Regions from separate parts of the Shewanella sp. 5S214 genome, predicted to be linked through region 2. Evidence: riboswitches for the same ligand, from Rfam matches in the RefSeq annotation. Region 2 holds a riboswitch; the other holds the start of a gene.
What was found. Region 2 has a riboswitch for cobalamin ahead of ACED29_RS19515 (ABC transporter ATP-binding protein). Riboswitches for the same ligand answer to the same signal wherever they lie in the genome.
Positions count from the first base shown of each region.

Region 1: it holds a riboswitch for cobalamin, as region 2 does, so the genes downstream of both, ACED29_RS08700 (TonB-dependent receptor) here and ACED29_RS19515 (ABC transporter ATP-binding protein) in region 2, are expected to answer to the same signal.

Region 1 covers NZ_JBGOOV010000010.1:46,429-54,371, reverse strand. The annotation lists gene ACED29_RS08715 (U32 family peptidase) at 1-1,241, shown strand, start outside; gene ACED29_RS08710 (DUF3622 domain-containing protein) at 1,437-1,760, shown strand; gene ACED29_RS08705 (hypothetical protein) at 1,886-2,551, shown strand; cobalamin riboswitch at 2,926-3,144, shown strand; gene ACED29_RS08700 (TonB-dependent receptor) at 3,284-5,263, shown strand; gene ACED29_RS08695 (HDOD domain-containing protein) at 5,405-6,145, shown strand; gene ACED29_RS08690 (LysR family transcriptional regulator) at 6,128-7,030, opposite strand; gene metE (5-methyltetrahydropteroyltriglutamate--homocysteine S-methyltransferase) at 7,186-7,943, shown strand, end outside.
Region 2 covers NZ_JBGOOV010000040.1:4,624-12,566, forward strand. The annotation lists gene metH (methionine synthase) at 1-905, opposite strand, end outside; gene ACED29_RS19510 (histidine phosphatase family protein) at 1,326-2,039, shown strand; cobalamin riboswitch at 2,136-2,272, shown strand; gene ACED29_RS19515 (ABC transporter ATP-binding protein) at 2,351-3,160, shown strand; gene ACED29_RS19520 (FecCD family ABC transporter permease) at 3,153-4,259, shown strand; gene cobT (nicotinate-nucleotide--dimethylbenzimidazole phosphoribosyltransferase) at 4,346-5,401, shown strand; gene ACED29_RS19530 (adenosylcobinamide-GDP ribazoletransferase) at 5,411-6,196, shown strand; gene cobU (bifunctional adenosylcobinamide kinase/adenosylcobinamide-phosphate guanylyltransferase) at 6,196-6,726, shown strand; gene ACED29_RS19540 (cobyric acid synthase) at 6,726-7,943, shown strand, end outside.

The DNA.
Region 1 (7,943 bases), on a different contig from region 2:
TATTGTCATTAAAAGATAATAATCAAACGGATAATTTAGAGGCATTAATTGATGCGGGTATTAGCTCGTTTAAAATTGAAGGCCGTTTAAAAGATATTACTTACCTTAAGAATGTTACCGCACATTATCGCCAGCAGCTTGATGCAATTATTGCCAAGCGTGCCGATCTTGAATCTATCTCTCATGGTCGTTGCGAATTTAATTTTACTCCCGATCCTGATAAAAGCTTTAACCGCGGTAAAACCGATTATTTTGTTAATGAACGGACCGAGGCGATTGAGCATTTTAGTTCGCCTAAGTTTATTGGTGAAAAAGTGGGCCGAATTACTCATGTCGGTAAAGACTTTATTAAAATCGATACCAGTGAAAGTGGTAAAGACATTCACTTTAACAATGGTGATGGTCTGTGTTTCTTTGTTGAGCATTATGAAACTCAGCGTTTGTCTGACGATAAACTCTCTGGTGTACGCATCAACCGCGCAGAGGGCAACACCTTATATTTAACTGAAGTGCCCAAAGATCTTAAAATTGGGGTGATGATGTTCCGAAACTTTGATCATAAGTTCGAAGCTATCCTCAACAAAGATTCAGCTAGCCGTAAAATTGCTGTCGATATGCAATTCTTTGATACTGATGACGGCGTAGGCTTAACGATTACCGATGTGCATAATATTAGTGCCACCGTCACTTTAGTGTGCGACAAAGCTCCTGCTAATGATCAGGCTAAAACCGCTGAAAATTTGAAAAAACAACTTAGTAAACTTGGCAGTAGCGACTTTGTGCTGAATAAGATTAATTTGCTGACACAAACCATGTGGTTTTTACCTGCCTCTGTGGTCAATGAGTTACGCCGCGATGCTGTAAGTGCATTAATGGCGGCAAGGGTTGCCAGTTACCAACGACCTGAGCGTTGGGTGCATGATAAAACGGCGCGTTTTCCACAAAAAGCATTGAGCTTTTTATCCAATGTGGCCAACGAAAAAGCCAAATCGTTTTATCATCAACATGGGGTGATTCAAATTGAAGACACCTATGAAAAAAATAATGTGTTACATGATGCGCCGTTAATGGTGACCAAACATTGTCTCCGCTACAGCTTTAATTTATGCCCGAAAGAAGTTGAAGGTATTAAAGCTGATCCGATGTTTTTAGATGTTGGCAAAGATAAATTGAAGTTAGTATTCGACTGCCATAAATGCGAAATGATGATTGTTGGCTCCAACCAATTAGTCAAACAATAATGGTGTAGCAGCAATATTTTATTCATCATTGCTTTTCCAGTGGCAATATTCTCCTTGTCACTGGATAAGTTTTTTGAATAAGCTGAAAAAACAGCCATTAAATAGCTGCCCAAACTCGTGCGTTTCGAGTACACTGCGCGGCTGAAATTTCACGGGTTTAAGCCTGTGATACCTTAAGTTAGGAAAGAATAGATTATGAGCGATAGCAAAAAGTATGCTTTACGTGTTATTCAAATTGAAAACACGTGGAAAACTGAAATTACTCGTCGTATGACAGCGACTAAAACCATAGTATCAAAAAGCCAAGATGGTTTTGCCACAGAAGCTGAAGCCATTGCATGGGGCGAGCAATCACTGCAAGGTTTTTTAGCTAAGCAAGCTGATCGTAACAAGCGTAAAACTGAGAAACACCTTAAAGCTAAAAGCGTAGCCGCGGCCATTGCTGCTGAATCAGCTATCGACGAAGAAGAACTTTTCGACGCCGAAGATGATGCTGAAGATGACGAAACGTTTAATTAATATGTTATCCAAGATGTAAATGTTATAGATAAGTTTCAATTTTTGTATGTTCAGGATAGGATATGCTCAATTAGAATGGTTTCGATCAACTTATCTTTATCTTGACCAAATAAGGATTCATTTGGATGAACAAGATTGCTGCAATTATTGGCTGCTCGGGGTGCTTAGGGATATTGTTCCTGTTCCCGAGTAGTGCATCTGCTACCTCTCAAATCCCCATGACATTTGGTGAAGTTGGTCATTCATCAGCTACTGCTGTGATGTCTGATGATGTTCAGCAACTGACAAAGCTGTCTGCGAAGTTTGGTTTTTTACCACCATTGGATTGGAAGCTTGCCTTTAATGAAAAACGTGGTGATATGACCATGGCTGAGTTTGTTCCTAGTGATGAGTCGTTAAATAATTGGTCTCGTTTAGTCTGTATGCAAGGCTTTAAGGGCTTAGCCGATGACGTTGAACCAGAACAATTTTTAAATTCAATGGCTGACACTTATCGACAACATTGCCAAGGGCAGGTTATTTATCAACAGCTCGGCAGTTCTAAGGTGGATGGCCTCGAGGCTGTGCATGGTTTATTAGGTTGTACCAGTATGCCTAATATTCATAGCGCTTCAGCTGTGATTGAAACGTCTTTTATATCCCCTTTACAAGGTGAAATGGGCTATTTTACGGTAATAAGTGACGACGATGATGTCTATCTTATTCATAAATCTATTCGTACCGACATATTTACTCCTGATACCGCACCTATCACTATCGATAATTATCGTCAGTTCATGACCCAGCCCTAATCATTTTTTCTCGGTGTTGAACATTAACCCGAAGATGTCATTTACACTTATTTGTATCCAAGTTTCAACTTTACATATTGATGTTTACGAATGTAAATGTGTGCTCACCAGCTCCCTTAGCCTTTAAGACCATCGCAATCTATGAGTTTATTTATCATTAAGTTGAATTATCTGTGAGATTACCTTTTGTCAGTATGAAGTACACCTTAGGATCCGTTATAATCGCCGCGTTATTATTTTGCTGCGCAAACGGTTACGTTTAGCACGCAGTGACTTAATACAAGCTTGTCATAACCAAAGACATATTTTTTAATGTTGAGCTGAGCCTCATGTTATTTTAATCGCTCACCTAAAGGCTAAGTCAGCGTTGAGGTGAGTGAGTCAATCTTTATGGTGCTTGCCGTGGGTCAATATCCCACAGCAGGATAATCGGGAAACCAGTGCAAGTCTGGTACTGCCCCCGCAACGGTGATTGGTGAGAGTCAGGTGCGCAACTCGATTGCGTTAATCATCTAGACTCGCGTGTGCTATGCCATTGAGGTCTTAGCACCACAGCCTTAGTCCGGAGACCGGCCTTAAAGGTGATTTCGATGATTTCGGTGGGCAGATCTCGAAATGTAATATAATACCGCTTGTTGGCATACGCTAAGAATTGATCTGTAGATTTGCCAACAGTCGTCATCTATATTGCGGCACTTTTGCCCCATTTTTCCTTTCAGGAGTTAAAGGTAAATGGGTACTAAACCAACAAAAATTGCATTGCTATTAAGTGCATTCTTCAGTGTAGTCAGTGTGAATGCTATGGCAGCAGACTCAGCGGCTTCATCTTCTTCATCTTCAGCAATCAGCATGGATGAAACCCTAGTGGTTATTGGTCGTAATGCTGCTAAGCCATTAAATATTGCTGCCAACGTCAATGTGATTGATGCTGCTGACATTCAAATGAGCGGCGCGACTAACTTAACCGATTTATTACGTGGACAATCTGGTATTCAGGTGTCGGATAATAATTCGGGAACAGTATTTTCTATGCGCGGATTTTCAGCTTCGCAAGCGGCGAATAACACCCTGATTTTAGTCGATGGACGCAGACTGAATAACATTGATATTGCAGCACCGAGTATTGAATCTATTCCAATTAACTTAATTGAGCGAGTTGAGATTCTATCTGGTAGTGCAGGTGTGTTATATGGCGATCAAGCTGTTGGCGGCGTTATCAATATTATTACTAAAGCACCAACAGAAACCAGTGGTGGCATACAAATCAGCGGTGGCAGTTTTGACACTTATGAAGCTAAAGGTGATATTTCGGGTGCTATCAATGATGCATGGCGTTACTTTTTAGCGGCGAGTTATAACAAAAGTGATAATTACCGCGACAATAACGACAATGACACCAGTTCTATTTTAGGTCGCATTCAGTATCAAACTGACGTAGAAGACTTTTTTGTCGAAGTTAATTATTTTGATAATGATCGTCAAGTACCAGGTGCACTGACCTTAGCGCAATATCAAGCCAATCCTCGTCAAGTGGCTCCTTTTTCTGAGGGTGAATTCACTCATGAAATGACCACCGCATTACGCAGTGGCTATCAGTACCAGTTAAATAATATTTGGGCATTGAGTGCCGATTTAACCTATTCTGACACGTTAATCACCAGTCTGTTATATGGCAGTGAAGGGCGAATTGAGCGTGACTTATTAAGCTTTTCGCCTAAAGCGACCGCCAATTATCACTTAGATCATGGCGACTTGAATTTGGTCACCGGCATTGATGTGAGTACAGGTGAAGCAGATTTTGATACGGCTTCTATTCAACGCAATAATAAACAGACTCAACGTAGTGCTTATGTTCAAGCATCAGTGCCTATTACCAAGACATTATCTTATGTAGTAGGTGGCCGTTACTCGGAAGTGACTGACGATTTGTATGATCAGTTACTTTATCCAAACCGTATTGAAATTGATAATGACGCCCATGCACTTGAGTTTGGTGTTAATTATCGTCCGAGCAGCGAACATCGTTTTTATGTTCGTGCTAATGATAACTTCCGCTTTGCCAAAGTCGATGAACAAGCTTATACACCGTTGACAACTCAGGGGTTAGATCCACAAACGGGTCGCTCTTATGAAGCGGGTTGGGATTATACCACTACCACTCAAACATTGAAGATCAATGCTTATCAACTTGAATTAGAAGATGAGATTGTTTACGAAGGTGGTCGTACCGATGGTCCTTATGGTGGCGGTGCTAACGTTAACGCTGATAAGTCGCGTCGTTTTGGTATAAGCACGGCTTATGATGTGCAGCTTTCAACGAATTGGTTATTAGGTGCGTCGTACGACTATATTGATGCAGAATTCACTCAAGGCGAGAACGACGGTAAAGCATTATCTTGGGTGGCCAAGCACTCTGGTAAAGCTTATATGAGTTACGATATATCTGCTCATTGGCAAGCGTTTGTTGAAGGTGTTTACACTGGCGAGCGTTACATGGAAGGCGACAACAGCAATACTGGCGATAAGTTAGACAGTTATGTATTAACCAACCTTGCGTTGAATTACAGCTATGTAGGGTGGAGTGCCAGTTTACGTATTGATAATTTACTTGATGAAGACTATGTCGGCACAGGGTATTACTCTGCTTATGGCAGTGGCTATTATTCAGGTACTGGTCGTTCAATTAGACTTACAGCGGGTTATCGTTTCTAGATAATTCGGTTGATCAAGTCTTAGTCACAACAGCCAGTAAATTATTACTTATGAAAGCCAGTAAACTATCGCTGGCTTTCGTTTTAATATACCGTTAAATTGATTAACAGTGTGTTAATTTTAAAAAGGTAATCGATAGATATGACGAGTCTTGAGCAACAAGTTTTTACTCAAGTTAAAGCTATTATTAGCAATGAAGAGCAAGTCATTGGTCGTCGTGGCATATTAATTCCATTAAAAAAAGCCCTGATTAACGAAGCTGATATTAGAATCGTAATCGACATAGTCTCTGCTGATCCGGCATTGGCTGCACACTTGTTATTGCGCAGTAATAGCGCCCATTCAGCTGGAATGATATCGACTAAAAGTCGCAGTGTTAAAGATTGCTTAATTCGTTTAGGCCAAGTGAATATCTATCGATATGCATTTTCATTTTATCTTAAAGAACGCCTTGATGAACTTTCTGAACCTTACAAAAAATTAGTTCAAGGTTATTGGGCCTTAAATGAAACGATTGCAGATGATTGTTTAGAACAGTTACGTGAGCAGATTGAAACCGGTGATAACATCAAAATTGATGCGGATGAAATGCAAACCTTAGCATTATTTAGTGTTTTTGGTCAGGTGATTGTATTAACGGCTTTTGCCTATTTAAATGCAGAGCTGTCTCGCCCCGTGTCACTAAAAGTATTAAAATCACTGATTGATAACCAGCAACAACAATTATCCCTTGATGCATTTGATGCATTAGGATTGGATGACGATTTACGCGAAGAATTTTTAATTGCCCATAACTTACGCCAAACACAAAACCCTGATTCTCCAGGACTTGTGCTTCGACGCGTGTTATCTAAAAGAGGTTTATTAATCAACCCGCTGTAAATTTATACCTTCACTTGCTACCAGCTCGAGCCACTGTTGGATTAAATTTGCATTAGTGGCATCGCGGCGATACGCGCCAAACAATGGACGTTTTAGTCCTTCTGCGCCTAATTTTACCGCCGTAAGACTCAGCCCCTGACTTTCTCGGATAGACCAAGTTGGTAGGGTGGCTACGCCGTCATTACAGGCAACTCGCTGCAATAACATTGAGGTCAAGTCGCATTGTTTTTGCTCACCAGGTTCAATACCCGCGGGCTCTAAAAAGTGTTTGTATATGTCTAAACGCGCGAGAGGCACTGGGTAACTGATTAAAGTTTGCTTTGCCAATTGAGCTGGCGTTACAAAGGCTTGTGCCGCTAATGCGTGATCACTGGCAACGACTAACTTTACTTCAAAATCAAATAGATGTTGATAAGCTACGCTATGTCCAGGTACTGGGTCAGAGGTGAGCACTATGTCTAAACTCCCTGTTTCCAGCGCATTGAGTGAATCAAATAAATGACGACTTGAAATATCAATTTGAGCTGCTGGCGCATATTGTTTAAATTGTTCAATAACCGGCATTAACCAACGAAAACAACTGTGGCATTCAATGCCGAGCTTAAGTTGGTGGCTTTCACCCTCTAAACCGCGCTTAAGATCAGATTCGGTTGCAATCACTTTCGGTAAGATTTCTTCCGCTAAATTCAGCAGACGTGAACCTTCGTGAGTAAACGTTAACGGTTTACTTTTACGAACAAAAATAGTTGAGTTAATCCGTGTTTCTAACTCTTTTATTTGATGAGAAAGCGCCGACTGGGTTACAAATCGTTTTTTAGCTGCACCCGCTAAACTGCCACTTTCCTTTAACGCCATCAAGGTGCGAAGGTGTCTAAGCTCTATCATTTTCTCTCCACATGAATCTTGCTCAACTAGCCGATGAAATCAATTCGATTGCTTGACAGCAGAGTAGCACAATAAACTTCTAGACGTCCAGACGCCTATGCGGGTTTTTCTGCATAAATGGCTATAAATTTTGCTTCAACGAAAAGGAAAGCAGCATGAAAATTTCAAGTTTAGGATTTCCCCGCATTGGACGTCAGCGTGAATTGAAGTTTGCACTTGAGCGTTATTGGCGCGCAGAAATCTCATTATTTGAACTGAAACAGGTCGCCAGTGAATTAAAAAAAACGCATTGGCAGTGGCAAGCAGATGCCGGCGTTGAGTTAGTTCCAGTAGGCGACTTTGCTTATTACGACCAAGTATTAACCCTAAGTGCCACCTTAAATGTGATCCCAGATCGCCACCGAGCTACTCAAGCCGATGGCAGTCAAGCGCCTATCGATATAGACACCTTATTTCGTGTTGCCCGTGGCCGATCGCAAACTGGCCAACATGCTTGTGCGGCAGAAATGACCAAGTTTTTTAACACTAACTATCATTATCAAGTGCCTGAATTAAGCGCTGATCAAAGCTTCGAGATTGCCTTTGAACAGTTGTTTGATGACGTCAGTGAAGCGCAGCAACTCGGTCATCAAGTAAAACCGGTATTGCTTGGCCCAGTGACGTATTTGTATTTATCGAAAAGCCTGACTGAGTTTAACAAGCTATCGTTATTACCGCAGCTACTGACGGTTTATCAGCAGATTTTGCAACGTTTTGCAGACCAAGGTGTGAGTTGGGTACAACTTGATGAGCCAGTATTAGCCGCAGACTTAACCGAGGAGTGGCAGCAAGCCATTCGCCACAGTTATCAATTTTTAGCGCAACAAAAGCCGGCATCATTGAAGATATTACTTGCCAGTTATTATGGCTCTAT
Region 2 (7,943 bases):
TGATTAATGACTTCGGCCATTTCTTCTGGGGTTTCATCGTAGCCACCAAATTCGTTGGGTAAGCCAGCATTTGGGTGGGCGGAAACATAACACTCGGCAATACGCGATAATTCTTCAACGTACGGGCGCAGCTCTTTAGGACCAAGGGCGCAGTTAAGGCCAATCGATAACGGCTTGATATGGCGTAAAGAGTTATAAAAGGCTTCTGTGGTTTGCCCTGTTAAGGTTCGGCCTGAGGCGTCGGTAATGGTGCCTGAGATCATAACAGGTAGGCGATCGCCGAGTTGATCGAATACTTTTTCAATCGCAAATAGAGCAGCTTTGGCGTTTAAGGTATCAAAAATGGTTTCAACTAAAATGATATCGGCGCCGCCTTCAATTAAGGCGCTGGTGGATTCGACATAAGCGTCGACTAATTGGTCGAAACTGACATTACGAAACCCAGGGTCGTTAACGTCTGGACTGATAGAGCAGGTGCGGTTAGTTGGACCTAATACGCCAGCAACATAACGTGGCAAACCTGTTTGCGCAGCCACTTCGTCGGCTGCTTGGCGGGCAATTTGGGCTCCGGCTAGGTTAATTTCGGCGGCCAGAGACTGCATATCGTAATCGGCCATGGCGATGGTGGTGGCATTAAAGGTGTTGGTTTCAATAATGTCGGCACCGTTTAACAGGTACTGGGTATGAATATCTTTAATAATTTGCGCTTGGCTGAGTACTAATAAGTCATTGTTGCCTTTAACATCGCAATGCCAATCTTTAAAACGCTCGCCACGATAATCTTCTTCTTCCAACTTATAGTCTTGGATCATGGTGCCCATGGCGCCATCTAAAATCACAATACGCTGCGCTAACAATGCATTAAGTTGTTCAAGTGTTTGACTGTAAGAAGTCGATTTCGCCATAACAGTTACCTTTTTATCACTATGTTGCTTGATACCTTAATTGAGATAAGCATACCCTTATTTTTACCAGAGTAGGGCGATAACATCATTGTTTATTACAGCTACTACAGGCAATTTTTGGTTGCTACTGTAGATCAGGGCTATTGCTCATAATGATGACCTTTTATATGCTGACCTGTTAAGATAGTATTTTGGACATATAAACGTATAGACGTCCATAGTACGCGAATTTTTACCGCTAGAGCAAGGCTGATTTAAGCTCAATGAGGCGCAATTTGATTTAATTTGATTTACTCGATAGCTGGATAAGTAAGTTAACATCAGAATAGTTAATTAAATTGAGGGGGCATTTGCTCTGTGTTAGCAGTGCAAGGCTCTGTTTGATAAATGTTTATGACTCTCTAACTAAGGTTTATGTCAATGAAGCGAGCCAAGATAATATTAATGCGCCATGGTGAGTGTGAAGGTGGAGGGATATTCCGCGGCCGCACCGATGTGAAGCTTACCGATATTGGTATGACGCAAATGCAGCAAGCTTTTATCGAGCAGCAATATCCGATTAGTCATGTATTTAGTTCGCCGTTGTTGCGTTGTCAGTTATTTAGTCAAGCTTTAGCACAGCAACTATCGTTACCGTTAACCACTTTATCTTCACTACAAGAAATTGATTTTGGTGTCTGGGATGGGCAATCATTTGATGCTATTTATCAGCAAAACCCACAACAATTTGATGCTTATTGGGATAACCCTTGGCTGGCACAAAATACACCAGACAAGGCTGAGTCGGTAACCGATTTTACCGCACGAGTGGAAGCTGGCTTAATGACGGTCGTTGATGCTCTGTGGAGCTCTTTTGCGCAGACAGATAGTGCTCAACAAAAGCCTAATGGTGACGATTGTCCCCATGCGTTAGTGGTGACTCATGGTGGCGTAATGCGCTGTTTAGTCGGATATGTACTCAATACTGGCCAATGTAGCGGATTATTCGCTAACCTAGCGATCCCCTATGCTGCTATTATGATGCTCGATGTGTATTGGCCTGACGATATTGATAATATTGATCGTTTTCAGCCGCCAATAAAAGATACTAAAGCCGCTAAAGTGAGTTTTACCTTACATTGGCCTAAGACTTGAGAACCACCAGAGTCGTATTAGTCTCAATATCATGGTGTTAAAATGACTAGCTTACTATTTATTGTATTAACATCATGTCGTTAAGATGATTATCTTCAACACGATAGTTTAAAAAGTAGTGCCTTTCAAGGTATTGGGAATTGGGATAAGCCCAAACTGTACCCGCAACTGTAAATGGATCAATTAAGTATTGGTGCATAAGTCAGATACCAGCTTTGAATCGCCTCATTATCCATACCTAAGCGGGTGACTTAGGGGAGTGATTAAATCGATGTATGTGTTAATTAATTGGACATGGCGAGGTTACTTGCATGTCTGAGTCTGTATTAGATGTAAATCATCTTTTTTGGCAAGTCGATAAGAAAATGATTTTGGCTGACATTCATTTCAGTCTGCCTAAAGGCCAAATGCTAGGCTTAATTGGCCCAAATGGCGCGGGTAAGTCAAGCTTGTTACGTTGCCTGTATCGTTACATTGTGCCTACTAGCGGCGATATTGCGATTTTTTCCAAACCCATCAGTGAGTTTTCATCTAAGTTGCTAGCGCAAAATATTGCGGTGGTACAACAAGATACGCCGCATTATTTTGACATGACCACCGAGCAGTTAGTGACCATGGGGTTAACGCCGCATAAAGGCTTGTTTGATCCTAATACCGTCCAAGACCGTGAACGTGTATTAAGCGCATTAGCCAAAGTGGGCTTGCAGCAACAAGCACTGCAACAGTATGAACTGTTATCTGGTGGTGAAAAGCAGCGTGCACTTATTGCCCGCGCTATCGTGCAACAACCGCATATTCTTATTTTAGATGAACCCACTAATCATTTAGATATTCGTTATCAAATTCAAATTCTTGAACTGGTCAAATCATTAGGCATTAGCGTTATCGCATCGATACATGATCTAAATTTAGCCAGTGCGATGTGCGATAAATTATTACTACTCGATCACGGACAGTTAATTGCTAAAGGCACTCCAACTGAAGTGCTGACTGAGCGACAAATTAGTGATGTGTTCGGTGTGTGCTGCGACATTAATGTTCATCCACAACACGCAAAACCCCTTATTAGTTATTTTTATGGTTACCAACCCAGCCACAAAGTGGGCCCTGATCATGATTGATGCATCCCAACGTCGCTACTATGTTTACTTCAGCTTGTTGGTTGTAGTTACACTGCTTACTCCGATTTTTGCCGCCAGTTTTGGGGCGGCCAATATTCATCTAAATGACGTATTAATGATATTTAATACCTTATTAGGCGGCGACATGCCGAGTGCGATTGATGGCAGTGAGCATGCAGTTAAGATAACTCAACGTATTGTGCTTGAATTACGCTTGCCGAGAATTTTATTGGCCTTTGTCGCCGGCGCTGGTTTGTCTATAGCGGGCAGTGTATTACAAACCGTGACCCGCAATCCTTTAGCTGACCCGTATTTGTTTGGCATTAGCTCTGGGGCGTCATTTGGTGCGGTGTTGGTGGTGTCGTTATTCAGTCAAACGGGTTTGTTTGCCGAGATGTTTTCAGGGGTATTTACCCTAGCGCCAAACTTTACCGCACAACCTTGGTGGTCTTGGTCAACATTAAGTATTCCGATAGGAGCATTCATCGGCGCCAGTTTATCTGTGTTGGTGGTGTTTATGTTGTCGGGACCTGGTCGAAGTAGCCAAGTTGAACGTATGTTGTTATCCGGTGTGGCGACCTCGTTTCTGTTTGGTGCATTGACCAGTTTGTTGTTGTATTTTTCGACCCCACAGGCTGCGGCGTCAGTGCTGTTTTGGAGTTTAGGCAGTTTTGCCAAAGCCAGTTGGTCAAACTTACTGTTACCGAGTGTAACGGTAGGGGTTAGTTTATTGATTATGTTGACCTTTAGACGACAAATTATGGCGTTGCAAGCGGGAGATGAAACCGCGCATACCTTAGGAATTAATGTCGCTAAATTGCGTTTAAGTATGTTGTTACTGTGTTCGCTTATTACGGCAATGCTAGTGGCAACGTGTGGTGGCATTGGTTTTGTCGGTTTAATGATCCCGCACACGGTTAGGTTATTGTTTTCTGGACGTCAGCCGATGATCTTAACCGCGATGTTGGGTGGCTTATTTATGGTGTGGATTGATGTGATAGCGCGGTGTGTTTTATCTAATCAAGAATTGCCCGTTGGTATTATTACAGCAGCGTTAGGCAGTGTGTTTTTCTTGTTTATTTTACGCCAACGGCGCTAATTATTTAGACACAGGTATAAGAACTTTTATAAGAATTGCTATGCGCATCATGTTGAAATTTATTAGCCCAAGTTGTTGGAGTTGAAATGTTTGTTATAGAAGCCGTTAATCCAGATGTTGATGACATCATCCAGCATAAGATTAATCAAAAAACCAAACCGCTAGGGGCTTTAGGTCAACTAGAATCGTTGGCATTACAGGTTGCTCGGGTGCAATATAATGGCAATCAGCAGCGATTAAGTTCACAGCTGCAAATCACTAAGCCAACTATGTTAGTGTTTGCTGCCGACCATGGTATTGCCGCTTATGGCGTGTCGATTGCGCCAAGCGAAGTGACGACTCAAATGGTGCATAACTTTGTTCAAGGCGGCGCGGCAATTAACGTGTTTTGTCGCCAGGTCGGCTTTGAACTTGAAATTATTGATTGCGGTATATTACAACCGCTGACAGGGCAAACGAGCGTTATCGATCAGCGCTTAGGCGCTGGTACTCACGCTATGCATTTGTGTGCTGCTATGGGGCTTGAAAAAGTCGCCCAAGGGTTTGAGTTAGCTCGCCAGCTGGTTATGCGTCATGTCGCTGGAGGCTGTAATCTCATTGCCTTAGGTGAAATGGGCATAGGTAATACGTCAGCCGCGACGGCGGTAATGTCAGCAATGCTTAATATTGATGTTGAGCAATGTGTTGGCCGAGGCACGGGCATTGACGATGCAACCTTGGTCACCAAAACACAATTAATTAATCAAGCTCTGGCATTGCATCAGCCTGCTTTAGTGTCTCCAGAGGCTATTTTAGCTCATGTGGGGGGCTTTGAAATCGTGCAAATGACAGGGGCTATTTTAGCAGCCGCAGAGCAAAAAATATTAGTGGTCATTGATGGTTTTATCGCTACTGCTGCAGCATTAGTTGCGGTAAAATTATCCCCACAATCAAGAGACTATTTAATCTTTGCTCACGAGTCGCAAGAGCAAGGACACAAGCTTTTGTTACAACAGCTACAAGCAACACCTTTGTTGTCGCTGGGATTAAGACTTGGAGAAGGCACAGGCGCTGCATTAGCCTTGCCGTTAATTCAAGCCGCGGTGCATTTTTACAATCAAATGGCCAGTTTCGATGATGCTGGCGTTCATAATGTCGTTTAAGGGTACAACATGTCTGGCGAGATAAAGTGGTTACGGCAGTTAAATTTGTTTTTTGTGGCAATGAGTTTTTTTACTCGGATCCCCGTTCCATCATGGGTGGTGATTGATCGCGATAAACTGAATCAGGCCAGTCGTTATTTTGGTTTGGTCGGTTTAATGATTGGTTTAATTTGTGCGTTGGTATTTTGGTTAGCACAATTAATTTTACCCGCGAGCATTGCCATTCTACTGGCGATGGTGGCCGGTGTGTTGGTGACTGGTGGGTTTCATGAAGACGGCTTAGCCGACACCGCTGATGGCTTTGGTGGTGGTTGGACGGTAGAAGATAAGCTGCGGATTATGAAAGATTCGCGTTTAGGCAGTTATGGTGCTTTAGCCTTGGGGTTAGTGTTATTACTGAAATGGCAACTGTTAGTCGAGCTAGCATTATACAGCCCTATGGCTGCGGTAAGCGCTCTGGTAGCAGGTCATACCTTAAGTCGAGTGGTGGCTTCTAGCTTAATTTTTAGTGAACAATATGTTCGCGATGACGATAGCAGCAAATCTAAGCCTATTGCAGAAAACCAACAGTTAAACGATTTATTTATTTTGATTGCCAGTGGTATTTTTGTGTTGTTATGGCTTAACGGCGTGGCGGCATTTGTGTTGTTTATTACCTTGTGGTTAGTGCGTATTTTGCTTGGTGGCTTTTTCCGTAAACAGATTGGTGGCTACACCGGTGATACGTTAGGGGCAGCGCAACAAATCAGCGAAGTATGTTGTTACTTAGTTATTTTAGCGGTTGGGTTAAGCTAATGATTCATTTGGTGTTAGGTGGTGCGCGCAGTGGTAAGAGTCGCTTTGCTGAGCAATGCGTTGCTGAATACGCAGCGATTGGTTATCAATGCGTGTATTTAGCAACCGCGACCGCGTTAGACACAGAAATGTCGCAACGTATTCACCAACACCAACAAGATAGAGTATCCAGCCCCCATGGCTGGATACTGCACGAACAAGCTTATGATATTGCCCAAACCTTAGTGGCAATCGATAAACCCCAGCAAGTGATCTTGCTCGATTGTCTAACCTTATTACTTACCAATCATTTACTGCTAGATGATGGCGCTTCGTGGGCCATGCAAAAGTCATTATTGCTCGACAGTTTGTCTGCATTGCAAAGTGAAGTGGTGTTAGTTAGCAATGAAGTCGGTTCGGGTATTGTGCCTATGGGCGAGCTCAACCGCCGTTTTGTTGATGAAGCTGGTTGGTTAAATCAAGCGGTAGCAGCGATATCTGACCAAGTTACTTTGGTGGTTGCAGGCCTGCCATTGCCCTTAAAAGCATAATGTCATTAGTTCATTCCACACCTGTAACAGGTGACCCACTTTGCGGCGCATTAATGGTGCAAGGCACTACTTCCGATGCGGGTAAAAGCACCTTAGTGGCGGGGCTGTGTCGTTTATTTGCCCGTCAAGGCGTGAGCGTTGCTCCGTTTAAGCCGCAAAATATGGCGTTAAACAGCGCCGTAACCCTTGATGGTGGTGAAATTGGCCGCGCCCAAGCACTGCAGGCTATTGCTTGTGGTTTAGCGCCTCATACCGATTTTAATCCGGTGTTATTAAAGCCCAGCTCAGATACGAGCGCGCAAGTGATTATTCACGGTAAAGCCTTGTCTACATTAGAAGCTAAGGCCTTTTTCGGACCTCAGAGCCAAGGTTATAAAACCATGGCATTAGCGGCGGTAATGCAATCTTACACTCGCCTGCAGCAGCAATATTCCTTGGTGGTGACTGAAGGTGCGGGTAGCCCGGCCGAAATAAATTTACGCCAAGGTGATATTGCCAATATGGGCTTTGCTGAGGAGGCTGATTGCCCAGTAATCATTATTGCCGATATTGACAAAGGTGGTGTGTTCGCCCATTTAGTTGGTACGTTGGCATTATTAAGCCAGTCTGAGCAAGCACGGGTAAAAGGCTTTGTGATTAATCGTTTTCGCGGTGACATCAGCTTATTGCAGTCCGGTATCGACTGGCTTGAAGCTTATACTCAAAAACCAGTATTAGGCGTATTACCTTATTTACACGATCTGCATTTAGACGCTGAAGATGCATTAATTGATAACCCTCAAAGCACGTTATCGACCCCATTATCTGCCAGTCAGCGTTTGTCTGTGTTGGTATTAGTGTATCCAAGGATCAGTAATCATACCGATTTTGATCCACTGCGTTTACATCCACATATTGATTTTCATTATGTGACTATGCAGAGCATGGCTCAAGCATCTGAGTGGCCAGCCGCGGATTTAGTCATATTGCCTGGCAGTAAAAATGTGCGTGCAGATTTAGCTTTTGTGCGCGAGCAAGGTTGGGATGTCGCCTTGAAAAAGCATTTACGTTACGGCGGTAAAGTCATCGGGATTTGTGGCGGTTACCAAATGCTCGGTGAGTGGATTGATGATCCCTTAGGTATTGAAGATAACGTTGGTTGCAGTGACGGATTGGGCTTATTACCGATTACTACCGTACTAACTGCTAGTAAAACTTTAACTCAAGTAAGGGGTCAC